3 regions of the Sporofaciens sp. JLR.KK001 genome follow, and region 1 is predicted to be linked to each of the others. Evidence: predicted binding sites of a transcription regulator. Region 1 holds the regulator's gene; each other region holds the start of a gene.

What was found. Region 1 encodes Rex, which represses fermentation and respiration genes when NADH is low (regulators of the CRP and FNR family bind a similar motif). Its sites were predicted from a motif close to ATTGTTAANTANTTAACAAT; they were not measured.
Region 2: the regulator Rex is predicted to act here: its motif matches at 2,333-2,352, upstream of VSQ62_RS21100 (NADH-quinone oxidoreductase subunit NuoE family protein).
Region 3: the regulator Rex is predicted to act here: its motif matches at 935-954, upstream of VSQ62_RS09320 (L-lactate dehydrogenase).

Annotation. Positions count from the first base shown of each region.
Region 1 covers NZ_JAYMNO010000001.1:2,147,880-2,158,043, reverse strand. Annotated here, with positions in the region: gene alr (alanine racemase) at 1-645, opposite strand, end outside; partial or broken gene VSQ62_RS11320 (NAD(P)H-hydrate dehydratase) at 766-2,223, opposite strand; gene VSQ62_RS11315 (redox-sensing transcriptional repressor Rex) at 2,339-2,980, opposite strand; gene abc-f (ribosomal protection-like ABC-F family protein) at 3,106-5,028, shown strand; gene VSQ62_RS11305 (flavodoxin family protein) at 5,081-5,797, opposite strand; gene VSQ62_RS11300 (hypothetical protein) at 6,026-6,457, shown strand; gene VSQ62_RS11295 (NADP-dependent isocitrate dehydrogenase) at 6,529-7,725, opposite strand; gene VSQ62_RS11290 (GntR family transcriptional regulator) at 7,727-8,422, opposite strand; gene VSQ62_RS11285 (hydroxymethylglutaryl-CoA lyase-like TIM-barrel protein) at 8,442-9,833, opposite strand; gene ilvA (threonine ammonia-lyase) at 9,994-10,164, opposite strand, start outside.
Region 2 covers NZ_JAYMNO010000001.1:4,147,894-4,158,057, reverse strand. Annotated here, with positions in the region: gene VSQ62_RS21115 ([Fe-Fe] hydrogenase large subunit C-terminal domain-containing protein) at 1-1,345, opposite strand, end outside; gene VSQ62_RS21110 (ATP-binding protein) at 1,369-1,791, opposite strand; gene VSQ62_RS21105 (DRTGG domain-containing protein) at 1,795-2,139, opposite strand; gene VSQ62_RS21100 (NADH-quinone oxidoreductase subunit NuoE family protein) at 2,483-2,977, shown strand; gene VSQ62_RS21095 (ATP-binding protein) at 2,980-3,537, shown strand; gene VSQ62_RS21090 ((2Fe-2S) ferredoxin domain-containing protein) at 3,608-3,982, shown strand; gene nuoF (NADH-quinone oxidoreductase subunit NuoF) at 4,004-5,794, shown strand; gene VSQ62_RS21080 (NADH-dependent [FeFe] hydrogenase, group A6) at 5,810-7,552, shown strand; gene VSQ62_RS21075 (hypothetical protein) at 8,535-8,726, opposite strand; tRNA gene VSQ62_RS21070 (tRNA-Ala) at 8,824-8,896, opposite strand; gene VSQ62_RS21065 (hypothetical protein) at 8,965-9,441, opposite strand; gene VSQ62_RS21060 (hypothetical protein) at 9,494-9,697, opposite strand; gene VSQ62_RS21055 (phosphatase) at 9,822-10,164, shown strand, end outside.
Region 3 covers NZ_JAYMNO010000001.1:1,760,989-1,771,152, forward strand. Annotated here, with positions in the region: gene VSQ62_RS09310 (fructose-1,6-bisphosphatase) at 1-353, shown strand, start outside; gene VSQ62_RS09315 (hypothetical protein) at 479-805, shown strand; gene VSQ62_RS09320 (L-lactate dehydrogenase) at 1,090-2,037, shown strand; gene VSQ62_RS09325 (CoB--CoM heterodisulfide reductase iron-sulfur subunit B family protein) at 2,082-2,888, shown strand; gene VSQ62_RS09330 (4Fe-4S dicluster domain-containing protein) at 2,888-3,277, shown strand; gene VSQ62_RS09335 (4Fe-4S binding protein) at 3,284-5,272, shown strand; gene VSQ62_RS09340 (hydrogenase iron-sulfur subunit) at 5,263-5,703, shown strand; gene VSQ62_RS09345 (4Fe-4S dicluster domain-containing protein) at 5,691-6,665, shown strand; gene VSQ62_RS09350 (4Fe-4S dicluster domain-containing protein) at 6,669-7,706, shown strand; gene VSQ62_RS09355 (FAD/NAD(P)-binding protein) at 7,706-8,560, shown strand; gene VSQ62_RS09360 (2Fe-2S iron-sulfur cluster-binding protein) at 8,694-9,368, shown strand; gene VSQ62_RS09365 (FAD-dependent oxidoreductase) at 9,382-10,164, shown strand, end outside.

The DNA of each region.
Region 1 (10,164 bases):
CTTAACATCTATGATCCCGGCGCTGTTGGAACTGTGGTGGTATCGGATCCTGACCGACCTTCTCTCAAGCGCCTTCTTCATCCAGAGATAGTCTTCTATCTGCTTCCTTGTAAATGCCTTCTCAGCCTCATCCGCTTTCGCAAAATGCGTATACATGCCCTCCACCACAAGATTCGGCATCTGGATAATGTCCCTGATATGATCCGCGCTCTCTTCACAGACTGGGAAACCGAGACGCGACATACCCGTATCCACCTTGATATGGATGTATGCCTGCTTCCCCATGCGTACCGCCAGGTCGGATACCCTCTTTGCCATATCCTTCGTATAGACCGTCATGCGGATCTCTTCATCGATCATCTCACACCACTGCTCCGGGAAGATACAGCCCAGCACCAGAAGCGGTTTGGTGATCCCGCCTTTTCTTAAGACCACCGCCTCATCAAGCGCCGCCAGCGCATATCCCCAGATATACTCTTTACTCTCCAGAAATCTTGCGATCTGCAGCGCGCCGTGTCCATAACCGTCGGATTTGATCACGCTGATAATCTGCACGCCGTCTTCCAAATTCTGCTTCATCATCTCCATATTATACTCGATCGCATCCAGATCGATCCTTGCACATACCCTGCTGTAAATCTTCAGGGCGTCTGACGTATGCTCCGGCGAAGGACCGGCGTCGCCGGACCGGAAGCGTCTCTTATGAACGATGATTCCGGGTCTCCCTTTGGGGTCCTCTCCCTCCAGGCTTCTGAATGCCTCGCTTAAATAAGTCAGCAAATCTCCTGCCATAACACTGTAGCTTCCCTTTGCCGCACGCGCAAGGTCCCCTGAACGGCCGTGAAGATATGTCCCAAGCGCCGCTGCACTGTGGCTTTGAAGCCCCTGAGCCATCAGACCCGCGATCACCCCTGCCAGCACATCACCGGCTCCTGCCTTCGCCATAGACGCATTCCCCGACTGATTCACACAGATCCCTTCTTGCGGCGACACTGCCGCCGTCCTTGAATCCTTGAGTACACAGGTGCAGCCGAATCTGTCCGTATATCCCTCAAGGATCCGCATCCTGTCTTCCTTAAGCTTTTCTATGCTTCTTCCCGTCAGCCTGGACATCTCCTTCATATGGGGCGTCAGCACAAGACCGCATCCTGTGCGTCCGGATGGATCCGCGCATTCTCTCAGATATTCCGGATGCCCGGCCAGGATATTCAGACCATCCGCATCGATCAGACACGGAACCTTTCTTCCTTCCAGAGTCTTCTTCACAAGCTTCTGCGATACTTCGCCGGTCCCGATCCCTGAACCAATACAGATCACATCCGCCCATTCAAGTAATTCCAGAAGCTCCTCCTCCTGATAATCCGTATAGGAAGTAATGATCGCCTCAGGTAGCTGCTGCTGGAGGATCATCCGGTTCTCTTCCGGTGTATAGATCCGCACCAGGCCTGCGCCCGCAAGATATGCTGCCCTGGCATTCAGATATGCTGCGCCCGACATTCCTTTGCTGCCCGCGATCACCAGAAGCTTCCCGTAAGTCCCTTTATTCGAATCTGCCTTCCGTATCGGCAGCATGGCACGGTAGTCCTCCTCGTCACAGGCATACGCCATCTGATACTCCTCAGCAAGCTGTTCTGTATGTATCCCCACATCCGCCGTATGTACCCATCCTGCATACTCACTGCCCGGATAGAATACAAGTCCCAGTTTTTCCAACTGGAACGTTACCGTGAGATCCGCCTGAAAGGCTTCCCCCAGCACGCAGCCCGTATCCGCCGATATCCCCGACGGCAGGTCAACGGCGAATTTGACCGCCTTTGCTTCATTCATCTTCCTCAGCACATCTGCGTATTTCCCCGTGATCTTGCGGCAAAGACCCACACCAAAGACTGCGTCTATGATGATACTATATTCATCTTCTATATATTCGTTGCATATTTTGCCGCCGATTTCCTGAAACCATTCGATCTGCTGCCTTGTCTCCTGTGTACAATGGGATTCATCGCCTACAAAACAGACCCTTGCATGATATCCTTTTCGAAGGAGAAGCCTTGCGATCGCAAACCCGTCTCCTCCGTTATTCCCGGAACCGCACACAATACAGGCCTTCGTAAGATCGAACCTCTCTTCTTCCATCACCTCTACGCAGGCCCTGGCAGCGCGCTCCATCAACTTAAGCGACGGGATACCTGCCTTATGTATCGTATACTGGTCCGCCCTCTTCATCTGAGAGCCGTCTGCCAGATATCTCATCTCCCACACCTCCTGTCTCTTGCAGTAAAAAGGACGTGTAACCCTGCCTGCACGTACATGCTGTTATTACACGCCTTGATCCTTGCTATTATTTGTGTTCTTCGTTATACCGGCTGATCTTGTAGGATAGCTGCATCAAGCTCTCTGACAAGTGCACATTCTCAACAATAATGTGTTCAGGCAGGTTCAGATCTGTATGGGCAAAATTCCAGATAGCCCTCACACCGTTCTCTACCAGGATATTCGCCACCTCGATCGCCTTCTCCTTGGGTATGGTCAATGCCGCGATCTCTACTTCATTCTCACGCACAAACTCACCCAGCTCGTCTAACATCCTCACCGGAACACCTCGGATCGACACGCCCTGGAGCCTTGGGTTCACATCAAAGATCCCCTTCAGGATGAAGCCCCTCTTCTCAAATGCGGCGTAATTCGCCAACGCCTGCCCCAGATTACCAGCCCCGATGATGATCATGTGATGATCTTCTTCCAATCCTAAGATCTTGCCGATCTCTGTATATAAATACTTTACATTATATCCGTATCCCTGCTGCCCGAACCCTCCGAAATTATTAAGATCCTGCCGGATCTGGGATGCCGTCACCTTCATCCGCCTGCTCAGGTCGTTGGACGAGATACGCTCCACCCCATGTTCTAATAATTCCCCCAGATACCGGTAATATCTCGGCAGCCTGCGTATGACAGCCTGGGAAATCTCTCTTTCTTCCAAAACTACTCACCTTCCATTTCATATCTAAAATTCATTATATAGAATACCGGGATCAAAGTCAAACTTTTAGTTGTATTTTATTCTATTTTCGTTATAATGAAAACAAAAGCTAAAAGGAGGATATTATGATACTGGCATGTCATGGAATGAACAAATCCTTCGGCGACAACGTGATCGTTGCCGGAGGTTCCTTTCATATAGAAGACCACGAGAAAGCCGCCCTGGTCGGACCAAACGGCGCAGGGAAGACCACCCTTTTCAAGATGATCGTAGGGGAACTGCCCTCCGACGGCGGCGATATCACACTGACGCGCGGCAAGACTCTCGGCTACCTTGCGCAGCACCAGGAGATGGTAAGCGGCAATACGATCTACGAGGAGGTCAGGCTTGCCAAGGCAGATATCATCGCCATGGAGCAGCAGATCCGCACGATTGAGACGGAGCTTAAGCATCTTGAAGGAGATGCTCTGTCCGCACGCCTGAATACCTATCACCGCCTGACGGCGGCATTTGAACAGGAGAACGGATACGCCTGCGAGAGCGAGATCACCGGTGTATTGAAGGGGCTGGGATTTTGCGAGGATGATTTCTCCAAACCGGTAGATACCCTCTCCGGCGGTCAGAAGACCCGTGTCTCCCTGGGGAAGCTTCTTCTCACCAGACCGGATATCCTGCTTCTTGACGAGCCTACCAACCACCTGGACTTAAACTCCATCGCCTGGCTTGAGACCTATCTTCTGAACTATCCGGGTGCCGTGCTGATCGTATCCCATGACCGGTATTTCCTTGACCGCGTCGTCACCAAGGTCCTGGAGATCGAGATGGGGAAGCTTATGACTTATATGGGCAATTACAGCGAATACGCCGAGAAGAAGCGCCGGCTCAGGGAGGCGCAGCTTAAGGAATATCTGAACCAGCAGCAGGAGATCCGGCATCACGAGGCTGTGATCGAGAAGCTTCGGTCATTCAACAGGGAGAAGTCTATCAAACGGGCTGAGAGCCGCGAGAAGATGCTTGAGAAGATCACGCCGGTAGAGAAGCCGGTAGAGATGAATACAGAGATCCATCTGAATCTCGAACCCTCCCGTGAAAGCGGCAATGATGTGCTCTTTGTAGAACACCTAAGCAAAGCATTTCCCAACCAGGTATTGTTCAGGGATGTTAATTTCGAGCTTCGCCGCGGGGAGCACGTCGCCATCATCGGGGACAACGGGACCGGCAAGACTACCCTGCTTAAGATCCTGAATCAGGTCATCCCCGCGGATTCCGGAACCTTCACCCTGGGAACCAACGTTGAGATCGGCTATTACGATCAGGAGCACCACGTCCTCCACATGGAGAAGACCATCTTCGACGAGATCTCGGACGATTACCCGGATCTTACCAACACGAAGATCCGCAATATGCTTGCCGCCTTCCTCTTCACTGGGGACGACGTCTTCAAACGGATCGGGGACTTAAGCGGCGGGGAACGCGGGCGTGTTTCTCTTGCCAAGCTGATGCTCTCCAAGGCTAATTTCCTGATCTTGGACGAACCTACCAACCACCTGGATATCACCTCCAAGGAGATCCTTGAGAAGGCGCTGAACGACTATACCGGAACGCTCCTCTATGTATCCCACGACCGGTATTTTATCAACCAGACGGCTACCCGGATCCTGGATCTGGTCAACCAGACCTTCGTTAATTATATCGGCAATTATGATTATTACCTGGAGAAACGTGAAGAACTGACCGCCGTCTATGCAGGCGGAACAGAAGACGCCTCTGACTCTGTATCTTCGGAAACAGTATCCGAGTCAAAGCTTAGCTGGCAGGAGCAAAAAGAAGCGAACGCCAGAGCACGCAAACGCCAAAACGACTTGAAGAAGACGGAAGAGCGCATCACCAGGCTTGAGGAACGGGACGCAGAGATCGACGGGATGATGACACTGGAAGAAATATTTACCAATTCCGTCAGATGCCAGGAGTTGGCAGATGAGAAGGCTTCGATCGCAGAAGAGTTGGAAGTGCTGTACGAACAGTGGGAACACTTAAGTGACGTATAAAATCTTAATTGGGGACGCAGTAAAATGATGTTTTACTGCGTCCCCATATCTCTTATCCTTCTGCTTTCTTCTTCCACGGCCGTTCCTTGTCAAGCCATCCCTTTTCCTTCCAATATGCCTGATCCACAGGGTTCATCCCCTTCTGATGCATACGGCGCATGATATAGAACAGCAGCCTGGTCTTGATCCCCGGAACCACCTGATCCGTCTCTCTGGTGAGCTTCAAGGAGAGCTTGTCAACATCCTGAAGGATCTTCTCCTTGACCGGCATAGACACACCTTCCCAGCACGTTGCCGCAACTGCAGGCCCATAAGAATAGATCCTGCCTACGCCCCAGAAGAGCAGGCTCCCTTTCATATCCTTTAATGTAGACTTCATGCCTCCCCTTGCGCCCGTCGTAATACACACTGCCTGCTTGGTGAACATCCTCTCCTCCGGCCTGTGCACCATGAAACGATACCCATAGTGATCCAGCAGCGCCTTCATGGCTCCCGTCACATGCAGCACATGGACCGGCGACGTAAATACCAGCAGATCCGCCTCATCGATCATACGGGTCACCCGCTTCATATACATCAGGTAATCCGGGCATCTCTTCTCGCTCTCCGTAATGCATGCGGCGCATCCCCGGCAGAATTCCGGCATATCCTTGGGGAGAAACAATTCAATGATCTGATCCTCATTCTCCGCTATCCTCTCAATCACCAGTTTCCCAACATGATAGCTTGATCCCTGCCTTAGCGTGCCGTTAATCATCAGTATTTTCATCTTGCCTTGTTCTCCCTTCTTCTTAAATCGTACGTCCTGTCACACCTTATCTATTGACTGCAGGCATACGCCTGCTTATCTGCATTTTTTAATTATATCACATTGAAATCTTTTTCACCACATAAAAATAAATATGGAAAGCTGACTTGACATATCATCGTTTATCCCTTATAATGAAAATACGGAAAGCAAACTTTACATCATAAGTATGATTCAGGAGGAACTGCTATGAAAACCACTCAAAAGAAAGTCTACATGCTGATCACCGGCGTCCTGTTATACGGTATCGGCTTCTGTTTAAAGTGTATGCACATCTTCAACAGCAGATGGATCATTCTCTGCCTGTCCCTGATGCATTACGGCGGGATGCTCCTATCCCTTTTCGCTGTCAATTACTTCGGCACAACTTACCAATATGAGAAATATCCGGAAGAAAGCAAGCAGACGCTCATAGATCTGAACGACGAACGAACCAAGAGTATACATAATCTGGCCAAGGCGCGGACCTTCAACATTATGACCTATGTGCTGATGCTCCTTCCCGCCGTTCTGATCGACCTGAAGGCCGGCCTTGTCGGAATCATCGGCGCGGGAGCAGCACTGCTTATATTCGGCATCTCCTATGCATTCTTCCTTGCCAAATATAAGAAAGAGCTGTGAATGGGTACAGGACATTCATCAATTTGGGACGCAGTAAACTTCCATTTACTACGTCCCAAATCGCAGATTAATTACATCTTCCCGGCTATCGCCTTTATAAATTCTTCACTGTTCAGCACTACCGGATTCTTGATCGTCGTGATCAGAGCCAGATCCTTCGTCATCTTTCCTTCTTCGATCGTATCAATAGTCGCCTTCTCAAGCCGGTCGGCAAATTCCATCAATTCCTGATTCCCATCCAATTCTCCGCGTTTCCTAAGCGCTCCGCTCCATGCGAATATCGTCGCAACCGAATTGGTTGAAGTCTCTTCTCCTTCAAGATGCTTATAATAATGACGCTGTACCGTTCCATGGGCAGCCTCATACTCGTAATACCCATCCGGGGACACCAGTACCGACGTCATCATGGCAAGCGAACCGAACGCCGATGAGATCATATCGCTCATCACGTCTCCGTCATAGTTCTTGCAGGCCCAGATATAGCCGCCCTCAGACTTCATCACACGCGCCACCGCATCATCGATCAGCGTATAGAAATATGTGATGCCTGCCGCCTCGAACTTCTCCTTATATTCCGCATCAAAGATCTCCTGGAAAATATCCTTGAAGGTGTGATCGTACTTTTTGGAGATCGTATCCTTAGTGGCAAACCACAGATCCTGCTTAATATCCAGCGCATAGTTAAAACAGCTCCTTGCAAAGCTCTCAATGGACTGGCTGATATTATGCATTCCCTGAACTATACCCGCGCTGTCAAAATCATGAACCAGCTCTCTCGTCTCCGATCCGTCCTCTGCCGTATATACCAGTTCCACCTTGCCGGCGCCCGGAATCTTCATCTCCGACCCCTTGTACACATCCCCGTAGGCATGCCTCGCGATCGTGATCGGCTTCTTCCAGTTTCGCACGCACGGCTCAATCCCCTCCACTACGATCGGAGCGCGGAATACAGTCCCGTCAAGGATCGCACGGATTGTCCCGTTAGGGCTCTTCCACATCTCTTTTAAGTCATACTCCGTCATACGCGCCGCATTGGGAGTGATCGTCGCACACTTCACTGCTACCTTATATTTCTTCGTCGCATTCGCAGAATCGACCGTCACCTGATCGTCCGTCTCATTCCTGTGCTCAAGCCCCAGGTCGTAATATTCCGTATTCAGCTCTATAAACGGCTCCAACAGATGATCCTTGATCATCTTCCACAAGATACGGGTCATCTCGTCTCCATCCATCTCTACGATCGGTGTGTTCATCTTAATCTTTGCCATGCTATATTTCCTCCTGTTCTTCTCTGTTCTCTCTCCTGACCACCTGTTCAGACAGGTGCAGATTCTTCATTACATTCAAAATATGCCGGTTGGCCAGCTCCTCCGCCAGCTCTCCATCCCGGTCCTTGATCGCCTTCAGGATCTCCCGGTGCTCCTGGATCGATCTTACCGCCCGGTTCTTCTCCCCTACCGACATAGCTCTCGCCATCTGGACATATTTGTGGAAATCAGACAATACATGCTCAAGTATACGGCTGTTAGAGGCCTCATACAAGACCTTATGGAATTTTCCGTCCAGCTCTGTCACCTGTTCTGCCTGTTCCCCGCCCTTCTTCTGCAAATGAAATTCAGACAGCAGCAGCACCTCTTCCAACTCCTCGATCTGTCTCTCCGTAATATGTTCCGTCGCCCATCGGGCGCACATCCCCTCTAACATTGAACGAATCTTATAGATATCATAGACATCCTTCTGGGTGATCCCTGTAACATAGGCGCCTTTATTGGGGATGATGGTCACCAGCCCCTCAAGCTCTAACTGCCTTAACGCCTCTCTCACCGGAGTCCGGCTGACTCCTAATTCCTCCCCGATAGTAATCTCCCGAAGCTCTTCATGCTCATGATAGACTCCCGACAAGATGTCTTCCCTGAGCCTTTGAAATACTCTCCCCCGCAGCGAGCGGTCATGATACTCTTCCATTCCTTCCTGCCCTTCCTTCTCATTCCAGACGATATCCCAGTCTATTCTGTGCATCCTCGATCACGGCTAACAACTCTTCATCCGTCAGGACTGTCACACGCCCTTTCTCATATTCTCCGTCCACCCAGGCTTTTACCATGGCAACCAGCTCTGTATTCTTATCCACCTGCCGGTCTTCCGGCAGCCGGAAATAGGTATTGATCCAGTGCGCGATCCCTGCAAGCCCTGATGTGTTAGACACAGCCACTAGGGGCGGACGGTTCAGGAACTTCTCTGTATCAAATACATTATAGATCTCTTCATTCTTAAGAAGACCGTCCGCATGAATCCCGGCACGCGTCACATTGAAATTCCTCCCCACAAACGGCGTTCTTGACGGCACCCGGTATCCGATCTCCTTCTCATAATATTCTGCAAGCTCCGTGATCACTGTGGTATCCATCCCGTCCAATGTCCCTCTAAGCTGCGCGTATTCGAACACCATCGCCTCCAAAGGCGTATTCCCTGTCCGCTCCCCGATCCCGAATAAGGAGCAGTTCACCCCGCTTGCCCCATAGAGCCAAGCCGTCGTAGAATTACTTACCGCCTTGTAGAAATCATTGTGCCCGTGGAACTCGATCAGCTCACTCGGCACTCCCGCGTGGACACGGATACCGTAGATGATACCTGGAATCGATCTTGGTATCACGGCCCCGGGATAATTCACCCCATAGCCCATGGTATCACAGACACGGACCTTGACCGGAATCTGATATTCTTCCATCAGCTTCATAAGTTCTAAGCAGAACGGGATCACGAATCCATAGATATCCGACCTGGTGATATCCTCCAGATGGCATCTCGGGCTCACCCCCGTCTCCAGACACTCCCGGACTACCGACAGATAATGATCCATACATTCTCTTCTCGTCATCTTCAATTTATAGAAAATGTGATAATCCGAACAGCTTACCAGAATCCCCGTCTCTTTCATCCCAATCTCCTTCACCAGCTCAAAATCCTTCTTGCTGGCACGGATCCAACTGGTGATCTCCGGGAATTCATACCCCTTCTCCATACACTTATACACGGCATCCCGGTCCTTCTTACTGTATAAGAAGAACTCACACTGACGAAGCTTCCCGTAAGGACCGCCAAGTTTATGAAAATATTCATAGAGCCTTACGATCTGCTCTGTGCTGTACGGCGCCCTCGACTGTTGGCCATCCCGGAAAGTTGTATCTGTGATCCATATCTCATCCGGCATACTGTGAGGTACGATACGGTCATTGAACGCAATCTTCGGAATCTCGTCATAATGAAACAGATTCCGGAATACATTCGGCTTCTTCACATCTACCAGCGGATACATGTGCTCCTCAAGCTGCAGCAGATTGGTGTGCTTGTCTAAATATACTTTTCTGTTCTCCATGTACGCCCTCTCCTTCGTGTCATATCCTTTTGATTGTTAACGTGTATAATTGTATACAATTATACACGTATTGTCAAGAGCTAAATCAAATACCCCGCTGCCCGCATACAATAAAACAGGCTCCCCGGAAAATCAGGAAACCTGTTCATTTCCAAAAGCATCAGTATAACTTCGCTCCGATCTCACGAGGCCGGAAGCCTTCATCCTCTAATGCCTTCATAATCTCATTCTTATGATCTGTTCCAAATGCCTCCATGGTGATGCGAAGCTCCACCGCAGCGTTACGGTTGGTGCTGACAAACTGGTTGTGCTCAAGCTTGATGACATTTCC
Region 2 (10,164 bases), 2.0 Mb from region 1:
GGATATAATCTTCCAGAAGGTGTATCGAATCGTCATTATTGCTGCAGCTTAGGTTCAGAGAACGTGTCAGAAATGAGATCTCTTTTGACAAGGAACCGATATATTCATGGAAGATATAGATGCAGTCGTTACGCGTGGCTTCGCCCCGGACGATATCTTCTGCCAGCGCGCGGCAGGTCGGCGCGCCGCAGGAACCGCAGTCCAGTCCCGGAAGCTGTTCCGTCAGTTCTTCAACAAGCCCCATCATCTCCAGACTCTCACGGAAGGATTCTCCAAGCCGGAAGACAGGTTCATATTCGATGCATTCATTCCAGCGGTAGTCGATATCCTTAAGGTCTTCCATATCGTTAGAGTGGGTTCTTGCGACAGGAAGGATCCGGTTCAGCTTCTTGGTCTTGGCAATTGCGATATAAGGATTCTCCACGTTCAGCGGGCCGCCTACACATCCGCCGTCGCATGCGTTCAGCTCTACGAATTTCAATCCGTGGAATTTCTCGTCTTCTATGTCGCTTAATACTCTCAGCGTGCTCATGATCCCGTCGCATGCGAGATAATTGTCAGTAATCAGCCCCGCGGCTTCACCGCCGGCATTATTCCAGCCGATACCGATGCGCCCGGAAGAAGCAAGAGGCTTTAACCGGGATTCATCGTCCGTCATGTGTTCCAGAAGGGCAGGATAGACGTCCTTGATCGCCAGCACCTTGTCGACCGAGCTCTTCCCAATACCCAGCGGAGACTTCACATAGGCGACCTTAGACGGACAGGGCGAGATGAAGAAGATGCCGATCTTCTCAGGAGCATATCCGGTCTTCTTGACAGCTCGTTTCCTTGCGATCTCCGCCGCGATCTCGATGGGCGGCTTGATCGGAAGAAGCCGGGGGATCAGTGTCGGGAATTTCACACGGATCAGCCGGATGACCGCGGGACAGGAGGTGCTTATAAAGGGCGCGTCTTCCATGTGTTCGCGGATATAGGCGCGGGAAGCCTCAGATACCAGTTCTGCGGCGGCGCTGACTTCGAACACGTCGTTGAATCCGATGGAGAGAAGTGCGTTGAGCACGATGTCTATATTCTTCAGATTATTAAACTGTGCATACAGGGAAGGAGCCGGAAGCGCGACCGTATACCGGTAATCGCGGATGTCCCGGATGGAATCATAGGACACGGTCTGCGCGTGGTGCGGGCAGTATCTTAAGCACCGGCCGCAGTCAATGCAGAATTCCGGGGTAATGCTTGCTTTCCCGTTATGTACGCGTATGGCCTGCGTCGGACAGTATTTGATGCAGTTGATACATCCGGTACAGGCTTCCTCATCGAGCTGTACAGAATGGATGAATTTGTTCAAGCTTCTCCCCCCTTGATAAATTGTCAGAGACGGACGTCCATGGTGACGGTGGTGCCGACTCCGACTGTAGAATCTATATTCATATAATCCGTATATTTCTTCATATTGGGCAGTCCCATACCGGCGCCGAAGCCCAGTGACCGGACTTCTTCCGGAGCAGTGGAATAGCCGTTCTCCATCGCCTTGTCAATGTCGGCGATCCCGGGACCGGTATCGGCAAGGATCATGCGGATCTTCTCGGAAGAGATCTCAACCGTGATCGTACCGCCGTCGGCATGGATGACCATATTGATCTCTCCTTCGTACATGGCGATCGAGACCTTGCGGATAGTATTGCTGTCAAGTCCCATCTTCTTTAGTTTGTTCTTCACACTGCTGCTTGCTTCCCCGGCACGGGTAAAATCATCTCCGGGAATCGTATAGTTGAATGTCAGAAGTTCCTCCATGAATTATGCACCTCCAAGTAATCCGTTGCTGTATAGTATGCCGCATGCGGTGAACATTCCGTGGCCTGTGCAGAGGATGACGATCTCTTTCTCTTCTGCCAGGGAGAGGATGTTCTGATCAGGAATCTTATTTCTCACAAATATGATGCAGACGATATCGAGCATCTCGGCGGTCCGAACGACCTGCGGATTGCACAGGCCCGTGATCAGCGCGGAGTGATCGGTGGCAAATGCGAGTACATCGCTCATCATATCTGACGAGAATGCATAGTTGACTTCATGTTCCAGATATTTGCTTCCATACAGAATATCTGCATCCAGTAAGGTTTTGATCGTATCGATTGTCATATATACCTCCATGAAGAGCTGTTTTCCCGCGGGCGCAAACCGGGCGGGAGTGCTTGCATGTACATTTAGCGGCTGCGGGGGAGAACCTGCCCCGGCATATTTTTTAGTATAGCATTGACAAAAGTGAAATTCAACCCAAATTTGTACAAAATATACAAAAATAGAGAAATAAATTTGTATATATTTTAACAAAATAGATAGTGAATTAACAAACAAAATTGTTGGAAAATTAACGCAATTTCAAGAATTTAGTTGTAGATTTTTGAAAATTTGTGTGATAGAATGAAAAACAATGGGATGTAAAAAACGTTACCAAAAAATAACCAAGGGAGGTAAATTACTAATGCTTTCTAACAAATCTACAGTTCAGTTCAATGGAACAGAAGCTCAGGAGAAAGAACTGTTAGAGATGATCCGTGAATTAAAGGATGAAAAGGGCGCACTGATGCCGATCATGCAGAGGGCGCAGGATATCTACGGATATCTGCCTTATGAGGTTCAGAAGATCATTTCTGATGAGACGGGGATTCCGCTGGAGAAGATCTACGGAGTTGCCACATTCTATTCCCAGTTTAATTTGAATCCGAAGGGACGCTACCGCATATCAGTATGTCTTGGAACAGCCTGCTATGTGAAGGGGTCCGGGGATATCTATAATAAGCTGATGGAGAAGCTTGGGATCGTCGGAGGAGAATGTACTCCAGACGGCAAGTTCTCTCTGGATGCCTGCCGCTGTGTAGGCGCCTGTGGCCTTGCTCCGGTTATGATGATCAACGACGAGGTATACGGCCGGCTTACGGTGGATGATATTGACGATATTCTGGCCAAGTATGAATAGGTATGATGACGGAGATCGCATTGAATATTCTGGACGTAACAGAGAATTCTATACGCGCGAAGGCCAGTTACATAGAGATTGACGTGTCGGCGGATACCGCAGAGGACACGCTGAAGATAGAGATCAGAGATAATGGATGCGGGATGAGTAAGGAACAGGCAGAGAAGGTCACAGATCCTTTTTTTACAACAAGGACTACCCGGAAGGTAGGGCTTGGGATTCCGTTTTTCAAGCAGGCGGCCGAAGGGACAGGAGGAAGCTTTGAGATCGTGTCCGAAGAAGGGGAAGGAACGGCCGTAAAAGCGGTTTTCGGTCTGTCGCATATAGACAGGATGCCCTTGGGCGATGTGAATTCTACGATCTATACGTTGGTAGTATTTAATGAAGAAATTGATTTTCACTATAGATATGCATATGATGAGAGGGAATTTGTGTTAGATACGAGAGAGATGAAGCAGATATTGGGCGGTCTGCCGTTTCGCGACGCGGAAGTGTCGGAATTTATCAAAGAATATCTGAACACAAATCAAACAGAAGTAAATGCCGGAAGGATACTGTAATGAAGTCTTCCGACGATCTGCCGCCGCACGAAGGTGAGGGGGCGCTGCAAAAAGGAGGAATTAAGATAGAATGAAATCTCTGGAAGAATTAAAAGCAATTAGAGAAAGAAATCAGGGCAAGGTCGGTGTGCGCTCTGAGAATGAGACGCAGACGAGAGTCGTGGTAGGTATGGCTACCTGCGGGATCGCAAGCGGCGCAAGGCCGGTGCTGACCGCTCTTTCCGACGCGGTGCAGAAGGAGTCTCTGGCAGAGAAGATCAGTGTGACTCCGACCGGATGTATCGGACTGTGTCAGTATGAGCCGATCGTAGAGGTCATAGAACCGGGCAAAGAGAAGGTTACATATATTAAGATGGACCCTGAGAAGGCGATGGAAGTATTCGAGCTCCATCTGAAGCAGGGACAGGCAGTTGCCAAGTATACGCTGGCGGCTCAGCAATTATAGACAAAGGAGGAACAAAGACTTATGTATCGTTCGCACGTCTTGGTATGCGGTGGAACAGGATGTACTTCCTCTGGCAGCCAGAAGATCAGGGAAAGATTAGAAGAAGAGATTAAGAGAAACGGACTGGAGAATGAAGTCGGTGTGGTAAAGACCGGCTGTTTTGGTCTGTGCGCGTTAGGGCCGATCATGATCGTGTATCCGGAAGGCTCTTTCTATGCCATGGTGAAGGAAGAGGATATCCCGGAGATCGTATCCGAACATTTGTTAAAAGGAAGAGTTGTAAAACGTCTGCTGTACGATGAGACAGTGAAGGGCAATGACGAGATATTGCCTCTGCAGGAGACGCAGTTCTATAAGAAACAGCACAGGGTTGCCCTGCGTAACTGCGGCGTGATCAATCCTGAGGATATTGAGGAATATATCGGAACACGCGGCTATGAAGCGCTTGGTACGGTGCTGACGTCGAAGAAGCCGGAAGAGGTGATACAGATCATCTTAGACAGCGGGCTTCGCGGGCGCGGGGGAGCAGGCTTCCCAACAGGGCTTAAGTGGAAGTTCGCGGCGGCGAATCAGGCCGATCAGAAGTATGTCTGCTGTAACGCGGACGAGGGCGATCCGGGCGCGTTCATGGACCGTTCCGTATTGGAAGGCGATCCTCACGTAGTATTGGAAGCAATGGCGATCGCAGGCTATGCTATCGGTGCGTCGCAGGGGTACATCTATGTCCGTGCGGAATATCCGATCGCGGTTGAGAGACTGAATATAGCCATTGATCAGGCGAGAGAGTACGGCCTGCTGGGTAAGAATATATTTGATTCAGGATTTGACTTTGATATTGAGCTTCGTCTGGGTGCGGGCGCATTCGTCTGCGGCGAGGAGACGGCGCTTATGACTTCGATCGAAGGCAACAGAGGCGAGCCGCGTCCGCGTCCGCCGTTCCCGGCTCTTAAGGGTCTGTTCCAGAAGCCGACCATCCTGAATAACGTAGAGACACTGGCGAATATTCCGCAGATCATCTTGAACGGCGCGGACTGGTTCGCATCCATGGGAACAGAGAAGTCTAAGGGGACGAAGGTATTCGCCCTTGGAGGAAAGGTTAAGAATACAGGACTTGTAGAGATCCCGATGGGAACGACGCTCCGCGAGATCGTAGAGGAGATCGGCGGCGGTATCCCGAACGGGAAGAAGTTTAAGGCGGCTCAGACCGGCGGTCCGTCCGGCGGATGTATCCCGGCAGAGCATTTTGACGTGCCGATCGATTATGACAATCTGATCGCCATCGGGTCCATGATGGGCTCCGGCGGATTGATCGTTATGGATGAAGACACCTGTATGGTTGATATTGCGAAGTTCTTCCTGGAATTCACGGTAGATGAATCCTGCGGCAAGTGTACGCCGTGCCGGATCGGAACCAGGCGTATGCTGGAGATCTTAGAGAAGATCACCAACGGCCAGGGAACCATGGAAGACTTGGATAAGCTGGAGGATCTGGCGGCACATCTGAAGTCCAATTCCCTGTGCGCGCTCGGACAGACTGCTCCGAACCCGGTGCTTTCCACCTTACGTTACTTTAAGGACGAATACATAGCGCATATCGTTGACAAGAAGTGTCCCGCAGGCGTATGTAAGGCGCTTCTTTCCTACAAGATCGACGCAGACAAGTGTAAGGGCTGTACCTTATGTGCAAGGACTTGTCCGAATGACGCGATCTCAGGCTCCGTAAGAGAACCGCATGTGATCAATCAGGATAAGTGCGTGAAATGCGGCGCTTGTATGGAAAAATGCCGTTTCGGTGCAATTTACAAAGAGTAATGGAGGATGGAGAATATGGAAAATATTAATCTTAAACTCAACGGTCTTGATGTATCCGCTCCTGCAGGCTCTACGATCCTTGAAGCAGCGCACCTTGCAGGAATCAAGATACCGACCTTGTGTTATCTGAAGGAAATCAATGAGATCGGCGCATGCCGTATGTGCGTGGTCGAGGTAAAGGGAGCAAGAAACCTGGTGGCTGCCTGCGTACACCCGATCAATGAAGGGATGGAGGTATACACCCATACTCCGAAGCTGATCGAATCCAGGAAGAAGACCCTGCAGCTTCTCCTTTCCAATCATGATAAGAAATGTCTGTCATGTGTGAGGAGCGGGAATTGTGAGCTGCAGCAGTTATGCCGTGAGTACGGCGTGGATGATGAGGATTTCTATGAAGGCGCGGTGAATCACTACGAGTTGGATGATTCCGCGGCTCACATGATCCGTGACAATAACAAGTGTATCTTATGCCGCCGCTGCGTGGCTGTCTGCGAGAAGACGCAGGGCATCGGCGTGATCGGCCCGAATAACCGCGGATTTGCGACCATGATCGGCTCGGCATTCGAGATGGGGCTTGGCGAGACAAGCTGTGTATCCTGCGGTCAGTGTATCGCTGTCTGTCCGACAGGCGCGCTGTATGAGAAGGATTATACAAGCCAGATCATCGAGGCGATCGCGGATCCAGAGAAATATGTGGTAGTACAGACCGCTCCGTCTGTCCGTGCGGGACTTGGCGAAGAATTCGGCTATCCTATGGGAACAGATGTGGAAGGCAAGATGGCGGCAGCGCTGAGAAGGCTCGGTTTCGACAAGGTATTCGATACAGACTGGGCGGCAGACCTTACTATTATGGAAGAGGCAACAGAATTGCTCGACCGTGTTAAGAACGGCGGCGTATTGCCGATGATCACTTCCTGTTCACCGGGATGGATCAAATATTGCGAGCATTACTTCCCGGATATGACGGAGAATCTGTCAACCTGCAAGTCTCCGCAGCAGATGTTCGGCGCGATGCTGAAGACCTATTTCGCAGAGAAGGAAGGAATCGATCCGAAGAAGATCGTATCTGTCAGCGTGATGCCTTGTACGGCGAAGAAGTTCGAGATCGGAAGAGACGACCAGAGCGCGGCGGGCGTACCGGATGTGGACATTGCGATCACGACCAGAGAGCTTGCCAGAATGATCAAGCGCTGCGGTATTGAGTTCACAGAGCTTCCAGACGAAGAATTCGATAATCCGATGGGTGAATCTACAGGAGCCGGAGTGATCTTCGGAGCGACCGGCGGCGTTATGGAGGCGGCTCTTCGTACTGCGGTAGAAGTGCTGACAGGCGAAGAACTTGCGAGTCTGGAATTCACGGACGTCCGCGGAACGGAAGGGATCAAGGAAGCATCTTACAATGTAGCGGGCATGGATGTGAAGGCTGCGGTTGCCTCAGGACTTGGCAATGCCAGAGAATTGCTGAATAAGGTGAAGGCAGGCGAGGCAGATTATCACTTCATTGAGATCATGGGATGTCCGGGCGGATGTGTCAACGGCGGCGGCCAGCCTCAGGTATCCGGCGATGTCCGTAACTTTACGGATGTTCGGGGGATCCGTGCGGGCGTATTGTACCGCAACGATGAGGCGAAGGCGATCCGTAAGTCTCATGAGAATCCAGAGATCAAGAAGCTCTATGACGAGTATCTCGGGAAACCGGGCAGTCATAAGGCGCATGAGACGCTTCATACCAGCTATGTGAAGAGAAGTGTGAATTAAGTATCTAAGTATCTTGACGGTACGGCATTGCAGGCGGCGGGAACGCCGCACGGTGCTGTGCCGTCTGTTTGAGATCCTGTACGTCTTGCTGTTTCGGCTGCGCGGTGAAAAGGAAGTTCTCCGTTTGCCGTATAAAAAGATATCTACCGAAAAGCCCGGAACAAGGAGATAGTCACACGCCTCTGCCGGGGAAAGGTGCTGTTTTGCGATCTGACTAATACGCTCTTTTACTTTCCTTAATTCGTTTTCAAGATGATTAACTCTAAGAAGAAGCATTTCCTTTTCATTCTCAACTTTTAACGCCTCATCAAGTTTACGGCTTAAGTCAAGATGTCCTTCTGCAATGCTTCTGATGTTGCGATTAGTTTCATTTTCTAATGTAAGTTCAATACTTTTGATCTCATATCTTATGGGTTCTAATAGTGAATCTATCGCCTGTAAATCCTCATTCGTCAATGCCATTATATCACCCCTTCTGTAACGGCGTTGTCTTGGTGATTTGTATTATATCATGCCAGGGGTATAAAGCATATTTAATTTAGTATGCATAAATGCCTGCAATTCCTGTAATCTTTTTCTTAATGCTGTATGTTCTGTTCCCGTCCTCTGATGATAGTATCTCTGTTTTCACGGCTATTTCTGTTTTTACTAAGTTTTTGGAATCAAGTATAAGAGAGAACATTTATCAATAGAGGCTAGAAGAGTATTGGATATTAAAAAGGTGCAAAGTCTCTGATCATTCATGAAAGACTTTGCACCTTCTAGGTTTCTGATGGTTTAGTTATTAATTACTCTGCATCTGTCAACGGCAGTTTCTGGTAAAGCTTACGCTCTATCAATTTGCGTTCAAATGCAATCTCTTGTAAAATGGGTTCACAATTTTCCCTTTTTGCCACTCTCTCTAATCTGTCTAACAAATTTTTAATTATCGATGTGCCGCAAAGACAGTAAAAACAATGGTTTTGAAATGGAGCATACGGAACTACTCTTTGATTTTATCCAGTTCATTGAGAGCCACGCCTGCGATATTGAGCAATGCTTTCAGAGAGATATATTCCTCTTTCAAATCGGCGTATGTTTCTGGCGCGTTTTCTTTTTTGGCCAATATCATACGTCTTTGTACTTTTGCAAAATCATCAATAGCAGTTTTCACAATTTCAAGGTTGATAGGCATATGCTCACCACCTTTTCATGAGCCATGTTCATTTGGTTCATTCAGTTTCATGAAGCCCCCGCTTAAAACAGACTTCACATGGCTCTGCCTTGCAGAATGGAGCATACGGGACTTGAACCCGTGGCCTCCACACTGCCAGTGTGGCGCGCTCCCAACTGCGCTAATGCCCCATATGGAGATTATAGCACAGATGGGAGCTTGAAGAAAGTAGTATTTTAAAACTTTTAGAATAAATTTTTCAGCACACAACAATAATCTTGCGCGGCGTAGTCTGAGGCGGAATGCTCCTTGTAGTAGTCGTGTAATATACGATCAGAGTCTGCGCCTCAAGTGAACAGTTATAAGGCTGGCCGTTTGATGTGACGATCTCGGTAGAACGTCCGATATTCAACTGCAGTGCGCCGTCGAGAGAGGTAAGGCTCCGGTCGAATTGCCCCGCATAGAGGGTTTCCTGCGGATTTCGCCGCCCAATGAATATGGCCTGGTATCTGGGCGGGAAGATGAGTGGGATCGGAAGGTCGGCATCATAGAACGCCGTGACATTCATCCCGATCCGTAAGCGGACTTCACTGATCACATAGGTGTCGGGACTTACGATGAAGTTCTGGATCCCGTCTGAATTGCGGATCGTGATCTCCTGCATACAGCAATTGTTATCAAATTCGGAGATATTTTGTATCACTCCGTTTACAGGAATCAAATTGTTTGAAGGCATAATAAACACTCCATTTTTCATTAGTATATGCAGGATACGGCTTAGTGTGTGATCAGTGTTCTTCCGGTTTGATAGCGGCGGCTCTTGCGCCTGGCGGCAGGAAATGATATAGCTCCTCATAGGATTCGAGTTCTTCTGCGGAAACCGGTTCGGAAGGGATCAGGCCGGTACAGTCCTGGGAAGAGGCAGCATTAGACAGATAATCATATTCGTCAATGATTTTCTGATTCTCTTTATCTATTTTCTTATCATTCATAGCAATAAATCCTCCGATTTATAAGTTTTAGTTTAGATTGTGTAGAAAAAGAAAAATATATACTGTATAATATTTCCATGTATTGAAGAAAATATGTAATTTAAGGAAAGAAGGATGACAGTTTATGAATATTGAAATTGATACCCATTCCCATACACTGGCCAGCGGACATGCGTACAATACGATCCATGAGATGGCGGCGGCCGCAGCCAATCGGGGGCTTAAGGGCCTTGCGATCACGGAACATGCAGTAAAGATGCCGGGAACCTGCCATATCTATTATTTTCAGAATCTCAGAGTGGTGCCGAGGCACCAGTGCGGGATTGAACTTTTGCTTGGGACGGAGCTTAATATCCTGGACGAAGCCGGAGAGGTGGATCTTGCACAGGAAGTGTTAAGGGAGATGGATATCGCTATTGCCAGCATTCATCTTCCATGTTATAAGGGAGAATATTCAGAGGAACGGA
Region 3 (10,164 bases), 390 kb from region 1:
ATGTGCCTGTCAAGAGCAAGAACGGAGAGAGCCCGGTCAAGTGTAACGGCAAGGTTATGGTCATCGACGGAGGATTCTCCCGGGCATATCAGAAGGAGACGGGGATCGCGGGCTATACTCTGATCTCGAATTCCTACGGGCTGATCCTTGTTGCGCATGAGCCCTTCGAGTCGACGGAAGCGGCGATAGAGAGGGAGAGCGATATTCATTCGGACAGTGTGATCGTAAACCGCGTGCTGGAGAGGAAGCTGGTGGGAGATACGGACGTAGGGCGTGATCTCAGGGAACAGATCGCAGACCTGGAGGTGTTGCTTGCCGCTTACCGCAGCGGGCAGATCGCAGAGAGGGTATAATTTTTATTGTAAAAAAATGCCATGGACAAAAATACTTTTCAAGTATATTATCCTGCTTTTTGCAGATATTACTAGCAACAAGTATTACTTGATTATTGATAATATACATGAAAGGGAGAAGAGACATGAAACAGTTAAAAAGAATGGTATTGATCCTTATGTGCACAGGCACCATGCTTGGCATGACGGCCTGCGGAAGCAATGATGCAGATGATAATGCTGCCAATAACAATGCGGCGACGGATAACAACGGCAACGCAGCCAATAACGGTACCAATAACGGCAGCGATACGAACGGTGCGACCGACGGTACGGACCGCAACGGTAATGACAATATAGCCGACGAGATCGGCGACGATATCCGCGACGGCGTGGATGATATGGGAGATGCTCTGGACGGCGAGGATAATGATGTTAACAGGGACAACAACAACGATAAGGTAAGAGATTAGCAGAGATCAAGAGGAGAGCTGTTTTCCGGTATTTTGAATACGGGGAAGCGGCTCTTTTTCTGCCGGTGTTTTTTCGGCAAAATGAATAAAAGATTAAAAAAATATTGTACAAATTTCTCTAAACAAAGGCTTGTTAATTAATTATCAATGTGTTATGATACATAAAGACGGCGGCAGAAAACGACAGAATATCAGGATTTCTGTAAGCCATGTATACTGGAATATTTGGACGAGTTGAACAGTATACTAGAATCAGTAAAATGCATAAAGAAGGAGAAGAAAACATGAGCTGCAAAGTCACAATCATTGGTGCCGGGAGCGTAGGCGCCACAATTGCGTACACATTGTCCGGTGAGGACATGGCGTCCGAGATCGTCATGATCGACATCAACAAGGAGAAGGTAGAAGGCGAGGTTATGGATATTGAGCAGGGAACCTGTTTCAGAGATCCTGTAGCAATCATTGCGGGCGATTATGATGATGCGAAGGATTCTGATATTGTAATCATCACATCAGGAATCGCACGTAAGCCAGGCCAGACAAGAATTGAACTGACACAGACCAATGTTAATATCTTGAAGCAGATCACACCGGAGATTGTAAAGGCGGCACCGAAGGCGCTTTATATCATTGTAAGCAACCCGGTTGATATCATGACCTATGTATTCACGAAGATTTCAGGAATTCCGGAGAATCAGATTATCGGTTCCGGAACCGTCTTAGATTCCGCAAGACTTCGCTGCGGACTTTCCGAACATTTCAAAGTAGCACAGAGAAATATCCATGCATATGTATTCGGCGAGCATGGGGATACTTCCTTCATTCCATGGTCGGCGGCACGTATTGCAGGCGTTACGGTAGACGACTATCTGAAGATGATGCCGCAGCTTGGCAAGGAAGCCAAGGAGCTTGATAAGGATGCGATGCTTACTTATGTACAGAAGTCCGGCGGCAAGATCATTGCGAATAAGGGTGCGACCTTCTATGCGGTAACCAGAGGCGTATGCAGATTATGCAGCATCCTGATGTCTGCCTCCGAGTCTGTATCCACAGTATCTTCTATGATGCACGGAGAATACGGTATCGAGGATGTGTGCTTAAGCACGCTGGCGCTGGTAGGGCCGAACGGTATCCAGGGCAAGATCCCGATGGCGCTGACCGATGATGAGGTAGAAAAGCTTAAGGCAAGTGCGGATGCACTGAAGGAAGTTATTGCCCAGATCGAGTTATAAGTTTATAATTTAAATTATTATTTATAGAAAGGACAGCGAGAACTATGAAGTACAGTTATTATCCGGGATGCACTTTGAGAACAAAGGCAAAGGATCTGGATGTCTATGCGAGGGCTTCAGCAGCGGCGCTTGGAATCGAGTTAGAAGAGATCGAAGACTGGCAGTGCTGCGGCGGGGTCTATCCGCTTGGTTCGGACGAGATCGCGACGAAGCTGTCTTCCGTTCGTGCGCTGAATGCGGCGAAGGAGAAGGAACAGGATCTCGTAACGATGTGTTCCGCATGTCATCATGTGATCAAACGTGTCAATGATGATATGAAGAATGTGGAGGACATCCGTACCAGAGCGAACAATTACATGGAACTTGAGGAGCCTTACGCAGGTGAGACGGAGGTTCTTCATTTCCTGGAAGTCCTTCGTGACAGAGTAGGATTTGACGAATTGAAGAAGAAGGTTAAGAATCCGCTGACGGGTAAGAAGATCGGTGCATATTACGGCTGCCTGCTCCTTCGCCCAAGCAAGCTCTTAAGCTTTGACGATCCGGAGAATCCGGCGATCATTGAAGAGTTCATACGCGCCATCGGAGCAGAGCCGGTAGTATATCCATACCGCAACGAGTGCTGCGGCGGTTACATTTCCTTAAAGGAGAAGGATCTGTCCAAGGGAATGTGCGAGAAGATCATGGCAAGCGCCGAAGGTTTCGGAGCTGAGATGCTCACGACGGCATGTCCGCTCTGCCTGTATAATCTGAATAAGAGTACGGGAGCAAAACTTCCGGTCGTCTACTTTACAGAGCTTCTGGCAGAAGCGTTGGGCGTAAAAGAAGAAGTGAAAGAGGAGGTGCAGAAGTAATGAGTTCCGAGAAGAAACAGGCGGAGCTGATCAAGGAGATCAGCGGCGTGAATCCGCTCAAATGCATGAAGTGCGGCAAATGTTCTGCAACCTGCCCATCCTATAACGAGATGGATATCAAACCGCATCAGTTTGTATCCTATGTGATCAATGAAGATATCGAGAGCCTGGTGAATTCCAAGTCATTATGGAAGTGTCTCTCTTGTTTTGCATGTGTGGAGAGATGTCCGCGCGATGTGAAACCAGGCAAGCTTATCGACGCTGCAAGACAGGTGGTAGTGCGCCAGAAGGATCAGAATTACCTGTTGGCAGATGAGATCCCAGAGCTTTTGGATCCAGAGCTCCCGCAGCAGTTGTTAGTCAGTGCATTCAGAAGATATAGGAGGTGAGTCTAAGTGCAGAGGATAGGAGTATTTGTCTGCCATTGCGGAAGTAATATTGCCGCTACGGTGGACGTAAGCAAAGTAGCAGAGATGTCTCTCATGGAGCCGGGCGTTGTCCATGCCGAAGACTACCAGTATATGTGTTCCGAAGCAGGCCAGGCTAAGATCGCCGCAGCGATCAAGGAGAAGAATTTGACAGGAATCGTCGTATGTTCCTGTTCCCCGCGTATGCATGAGGCTACATTCAGAAAGGCGGCGGAGCGTGCGGGACTGAATCCGTACATGGTAGAGATCGCCAACATTCGCGAGCATTGTTCCTGGATCCATAAGGATATGGAAGAGGCGACCAAGAAAGCAGTGATCCTCATGAGGGCGGCGGTTGCGAAGGTGAACTTAAACGCTCCGCTTCAGGCGGGAGAGAGCCGTGTGACCAAGAGGGCGCTGGTGATCGGAGGCGGAATCGCAGGTATCCAGACAGCCCTTGATATTGCGGACGCAGGCTATGAGGTTGATATCGTGGAGAAGACGCCGAGTATCGGAGGAAGGATGTCGCAGCTTGACAAGACGTTCCCGACTCTTGACTGTTCCGCGTGTATCCTGACGCCGAAGATGGTGGAAGCGTCAGCCCATGAGAAGATCACCATCTATACATACAGCGAAGTAGAGAAGGTAAGCGGGTTCGTAGGAGACTTCACCGTGGATATCCGCAAGAAAGCAAGAAGCGTGGATATGAACAAGTGTACCGGCTGCGGAGTCTGCCAGGAGAAATGTCCGTCCAAGAAGGCTCCGAGCGAGTTTAACAGAGGCCTGAACACCAGAAGCGCCATCTACACCCCGTTCGCACAGGCGATCCCGAATGTGCCGGTGATCGACCGTGAGGCGTGTATCAAGTTCAAGACCGGGAAGTGCGGAATCTGTTCCAAGGTCTGTCAGGCAGGCGCCGTCGACTACGAGCAGAAGGATGAGATCATCTCAGAGAAGTATGGTGCGATCGTTGTCGCGACAGGGTTTGATACCATCAACCTGGACAAATATGACGAATACGCATACAGCCAGAGCAAGGATGTCATCACGTCCTTAGAGTTGGAGCGTGTAATGAACGCCGCAGGACCGACCCACGGACACCTGGAGCGTCTCTCCGACGGAAAGGCTCCGAAGGAGATCGTATTTATCCAGTGTGTGGGAAGCCGCTGTTCCGACGACAGAGGCAAGCCGTACTGTTCCAAGATCTGTTGTATGTATACGGCGAAGCACGCTATGCTGATCCGTGACAAATACCCGGATGTGAACGTGACCGTATTCTATATCGACGTGCGTACGCCAGGTAAGAACTTCGACGAGTTCTACAGAAGAGCGGTAGAGCAGTACGGAGTGAATTACATCAAAGGACAGGTCGGAAAGGTAATCCCGCAGCCGGACGGAAAACTTCTGGTACAGGGATCAGACCTTCTTGATAACCGTCAGATCTTAAAAGAAGCGGATATGGTAGTCCTTGCCACGGCGATCGAGCCGAATCCAGACGTGCGTAAGATCGCGACCATGCTGACTGCAAGCATTGACACGAATAATTTCCTGACAGAAGCTCATGCGAAGCTCCGTCCGGTAGAGTCGCCGACAGCCGGTATCTTCTTATCCGGCGTATGCCAGGGACCAAAGGATATCCCGGAGACGGTTGCCCAGGCGGGAGCTGCTGCTGTAAAAGCGATCGGGCTTCTTGCGAAGGATAAACTGATGACCAACCCATGTACCGCACAGTCAGACGTCCTGCTGTGTAACGGATGTTCTACCTGTGAGAATGTATGTCCGTACGGTGCGATCACTTATGAAGACAAAGAGGTCAACGACCATGGAATCCGCGAGACACGCCGTGTGGCAGTGGTAAATAACGCACTCTGCCAGGGCTGCGGCGCTTGTACCGTTGCATGTCCGTCAGGAGCCATGGATCTGCAGGGCTTCTCCAATAGACAGATCTTAGCGGAGGTGGATGCAATATGCCGTTAGAAAATAAAGAATTCAAACCGAAGATTGTGGCATTCTGCTGTAACTGGTGCAGTTACGCGGGAGCCGACCTGGCAGGAAGCAGCCGTCTTACCTATCCTGCCGATGTGAAGATCATCCGCGTGCCATGTTCCTGCCGTGTGAATCCCATGTTCATCTTAAGAGCATTCGAGAAGGGGGCAGACGGAGTGATCATGTGCGGATGCCACCCGGGAGACTGCCATTACAGCACCGGAAACTACTATGCGAGAAGGCGTATGACGCTGTTATTCTCCATGCTTGACTACATCGGCGTGGAAAACGGACGTACCCGTGTAGAATGGGTATCTGCGGCAGAGGGCGTGAAGTTCTCTGAGACGATGAACAGTTTCGTAGAGAAGATCTATTCTCTCGGTGAAAATGTAAGATTGGGGGATCTAAGATGCAAGAGTTAATTAACCGTGCAAAAGAACTGCTGGCTGACGGAACAGTGGCACGGGTTCTCGGCTGGAAGGCCGGAGACTTGCCTTACAATCCGGAACCGGCTTACTTCGAGACAGAAGAAGATTTGAAGGATTTTGTATATAACGGGTTCTGCGGAGCCAACTTAAGCAAATACATGATCGAAGCTTCCAAGCTGGAAGGAAAGACCATGGTCTGCTTAAAACCATGCGATACATACAGCTTTAACCAACTGATCAAGGAGCATCGGGTAGACCGGGAGAAAGCTTATATCGTAGGCGTGGGATGCAAGGGCAAACTGGATATTGAAAGAATCAAGAAGCAAGGGATCAAAGGAATCGAGAGCATCGAAGGCGCAGAGATCACGGATGAAGCGGATACTTTGAAGATTCAGACCATTTACGGGGAGAAATCTATCTCTTACGCAGACGGTATGCTGGAGAGATGCCATGTCTGCAAGGGCAAGGATCACATGATCTTTGACGAGCAGATCGGAGAGTCCAAGGAGACGAAGGATGCGGAACGCTTCGACGAAGTAGCGAAGATCGAGGCGATGAGCCCGGAGGAGAAGTTCGCGTACTTCAGAAGTGAACTGAGTAAATGTATCCGCTGCAATGCCTGCAGGAACGCATGTCCTGCCTGCAGCTGCCGCAAATGCGTATTCGACAGCAACAAGTTCGACAGCTCCCAGAAGGCGAACGTGGACTCCTTTGAGGAGAAGATGTTCCACATCATCCGCGCGTTCCATGTGGCCGGAAGATGTACGGACTGCGGCGAGTGCAGCCGTGTATGCCCGCAGGGGATCCCGCTTCACCTGTTCAACCGCAAGTTCATCAAGGATATTGATGAATTATACGGGGAATACCAGGCAGGAGCAGATACCGATTCAAAAGCACCGCTTACAAACTATACGTTTGAGGATGCGGAACCAAGTATAGTAGGAAAGAGGGGATAATGTATGTATAAGATAGCCAAAGAGAATCTTTCCGCATTATTCCAGTTGATCGCGGAAACACGTGAGCTGTATCTTCCGGTGAAGACGGCCGGACAGACGAATTTTGCGGCGTGGAGCGAGGACGCAGAGGTAGATCTTGATACCTTAAAGACCGTAAAATCAGCCAAGGACGCATTCTTCCCGCAGAGCGAAGGTCTCTATACCGTGAAAAAAGAGGGAAAGAAGATGTCTATCGAGCCGGAGCGCTTAAAAGAGCAGGATTTCGTCGTATTCGGCATGAAAGCCTGTGACGTGAAGGGCTTAGAGGTATTAGACAAGGTATTCTTATCCGATCCGGTCGATACGTTCTACGCGGCAAGAAGAGATCATGGGACGGTCGTGGCTATGGCCTGCCATGAGCCGGAGGAGACCTGCTTCTGTAAGGTATTCGGAGTAGATGCAGCCAACCCGGCTTCGGATGTAGTGGTCTGGACAGTCGGAGATGAATTATACTGGAAGGCGCTGACCGATAAAGGCGAGGCTCTTACCGAGACTGTTAAGGAACTGCTCGCAGAGGACGGCGCAGGCGAGGCGGCCGTAGAAGCGGAGAAAGAGAATATTCATAAGATCGTAGAGAAGCTTCCGTATATGAACCTATCCTTAGAAGGCTGGAATGGAGACGCGCTGTCTGAGAAGTTTGACTCTCCGGTCTGGGAAGAATTATACAAGCCATGTCTGGCGTGCGGTACATGTACCTTCGTGTGCCCGACCTGCCAGTGTTATGATATCAAGGATTACACCGCAGGAAACAGCGTATCCCGTTATAGATGCTGGGATTCCTGTATGTATTCCGACTTTACGATGATGGCCCACGGCAACAACCGTACCAGCCAGATGCAGAGATTCCGCCAGAGATTCATGCACAAGTTAGTGTACTATCCGGCGAACAACGACGGGATGTACTCCTGTGTCGGCTGCGGACGCTGTGTGGAGAAATGCCCGCAGGCGCTTAATATCGTGAAGGTTGTGAAAGCATTTCAGAATCAGGGAGGTGAAAAATAATGGGAGAATGTACATGTCATAAGAATTATACATTAGATACTCTGATCCCCCAGGTCGGCGTGATCACGGATATCCGCCAGGAGACGCCGGATGTGAAGACCTTTCGGGTAAATGCGCCCGAGGGAGGCAAGCTTTTTGAGCATATGCCGGGACAGTGCGCTATGGTCTGTGCGCCTGGGATCAGCGAAGGTATGTTTTCCATTACTTCTTCGCCGACCAACAAGGAATATCAGGAGTTCAGCATCAAGCAGTGCGGTATCTTGACGGACTATCTTCACAGCCTGGAGGTGGGTGATGAGATCACAGTCCGGGGACCATACGGCAATTCATTTCCGGTAGAGACAGAGCTTAAGGGTAAGAACCTTCTGTTCATCGCAGGCGGTATCGGCCTTGCGCCTCTTCGTTCTGTCATCAATTATGTGCTTGACAACCGTGAGAATTACGGGACGGTGGATATCGTCTACGGCTCCCGTTCCGCGGAGGACCTGGTTCAGTTAAAGGAGATCCAGGAGGTATGGATGAAGGCAGAGGGCGTGAACGTCTACCTGACCATCGACAGAGAGCAGGACAATTGGGACGGTCATGTGGGATTCGTTCCGAACTATGTAAAAGAGCTTGGATTCGACACGGACAGGACGGCGCTGGTATGCGGACCTCCGATTATGATCAAGTTCGTGCTTGCAGGCCTTAAGGAGCTTGGGTTCACCACAGAGCAGGTCTACACGACGCTGGAGCTTCGGATGAAGTGCGGCGTAGGCAAATGCGGACGCTGCAATATCGGTTCCAAGTATGTGTGCAAGGACGGTCCGGTATTCCGGTACGACGAGATCGACGAGCTTCCGAATGAATACTAAGGCCCGCCAGTTCAGCCATGAAGCGAAAAACGCAGCAACAGAAATGTTGCGGAGAAGCTGCGAAGCAGCGGTTTTGAGCTTAGCATGGCGAAACGTCCAATTGCGAATAAATATAAGAAAGGATACGAATAACATGGAAAATATGGTAAATGTATATTTTAGCGGTAAGCGTTACAGTGTTCCGGCAGATCTTACGATCATGACCGCCATGGAATATGCCGGTTATACATGGAAAAGAGGGTGCGGCTGCCGTCATGGTTTCTGCGGAGCCTGTGCGACCGTATACCGTATCAAAGGGAAAAATGAATTAAAGACCTGCCTTGCCTGCCAGACTCAGGTAGAAGAGGGCATGTATGTGGCAAGCATCCCGTTCTTCCCGACAGATAAGAGGACCTATGAGATCGAGGATATCAAGCCGACCCAGCAGATCATGATGGAACTCTACCCGGAGATCTACAGCTGTATCGGATGCAACGCCTGTACGAAGGCCTGTACACAGGATCTAAATGTTATGCAGTATATCGCATATGCACAGCGCGGGGAATTTGAGAAATGTGCGGAAGAATCCTTTGACTGTATCGGATGCGGATGCTGTACCGTAAGATGTCCGGCGGGAATCTCCCATCCGCACGTAGGTGTTCTGGCAAGAAGACTTACAGGAAAATACATTGCGCCTGAAACAGAGCATCTTGCAAACCGTGTAGATGAAGTGAACAAAGGAGAGTATGACGAGCTGATTGAGCAGATCATGCAGAAGCCGATCACGGAGATGCAGGAGCTTTATAATACAAGAGAGATTGAGAAATAAGGGAGGTCAGAATATGTATACACCATATCCAGAGAATATGATGGAATCCATCAAAAAGGTAGAGGCTACAAGAGAAAAACGTATGTCTACAGAGCCGAGACGTCTGACCGCTGATGAAAAAGATGCTCTTCTTAAGGAGTTCCATCCTGATTATAATCCAGACGCTTTTGCCGAGATCAAGGTAGGTCCGAATAAAGGACAGAAAGCGCCTCTTGAACTGGCGGAGATGCTTCACTCCACAAGCCGTCTGGTCAATGACAAGGTTGATATCACGAAGGTTGATTATGATGTGGACGTACTTGTGATCGGCGGAGGCGGCGCAGGTTCCTCCTGTGCCATCGAAGCCCACAACGCAGGCGCTAATGTTATGATCGTGACGAAGCTTCGTATCGGCGACGCCAATACGATGATGGCGGAAGGCGGTATCCAGGCGGCAGATAAGGAGAACGACTCTCCGGTTCAGCACTATCTGGACTGCTTTGGCGGCGGACACTTTGCCGCAAGGCCGGAACTGGTAAAACGTCTCGTAATGGAAGCGCCGGATGCGATCAAATGGCTGAATGAGCTTGGCGTTATGTTTGATAAGGATGCAGACGGACGTATGGTAACGACCCACGGCGGCGGTACCTCCAGAAAGAGAATGCATGCATGTAAGGACTATTCCGGCGCAGAGATCATGCGTACTCTCCGCGACGAAGTTCTGAACCGCCAGATCCCGGTGATTGAATTCACCTCCGCGGTAGAGATCATCAAGGATGACAAGGGGCAGGCGGCAGGTGCGGTCCTTCTCAACATG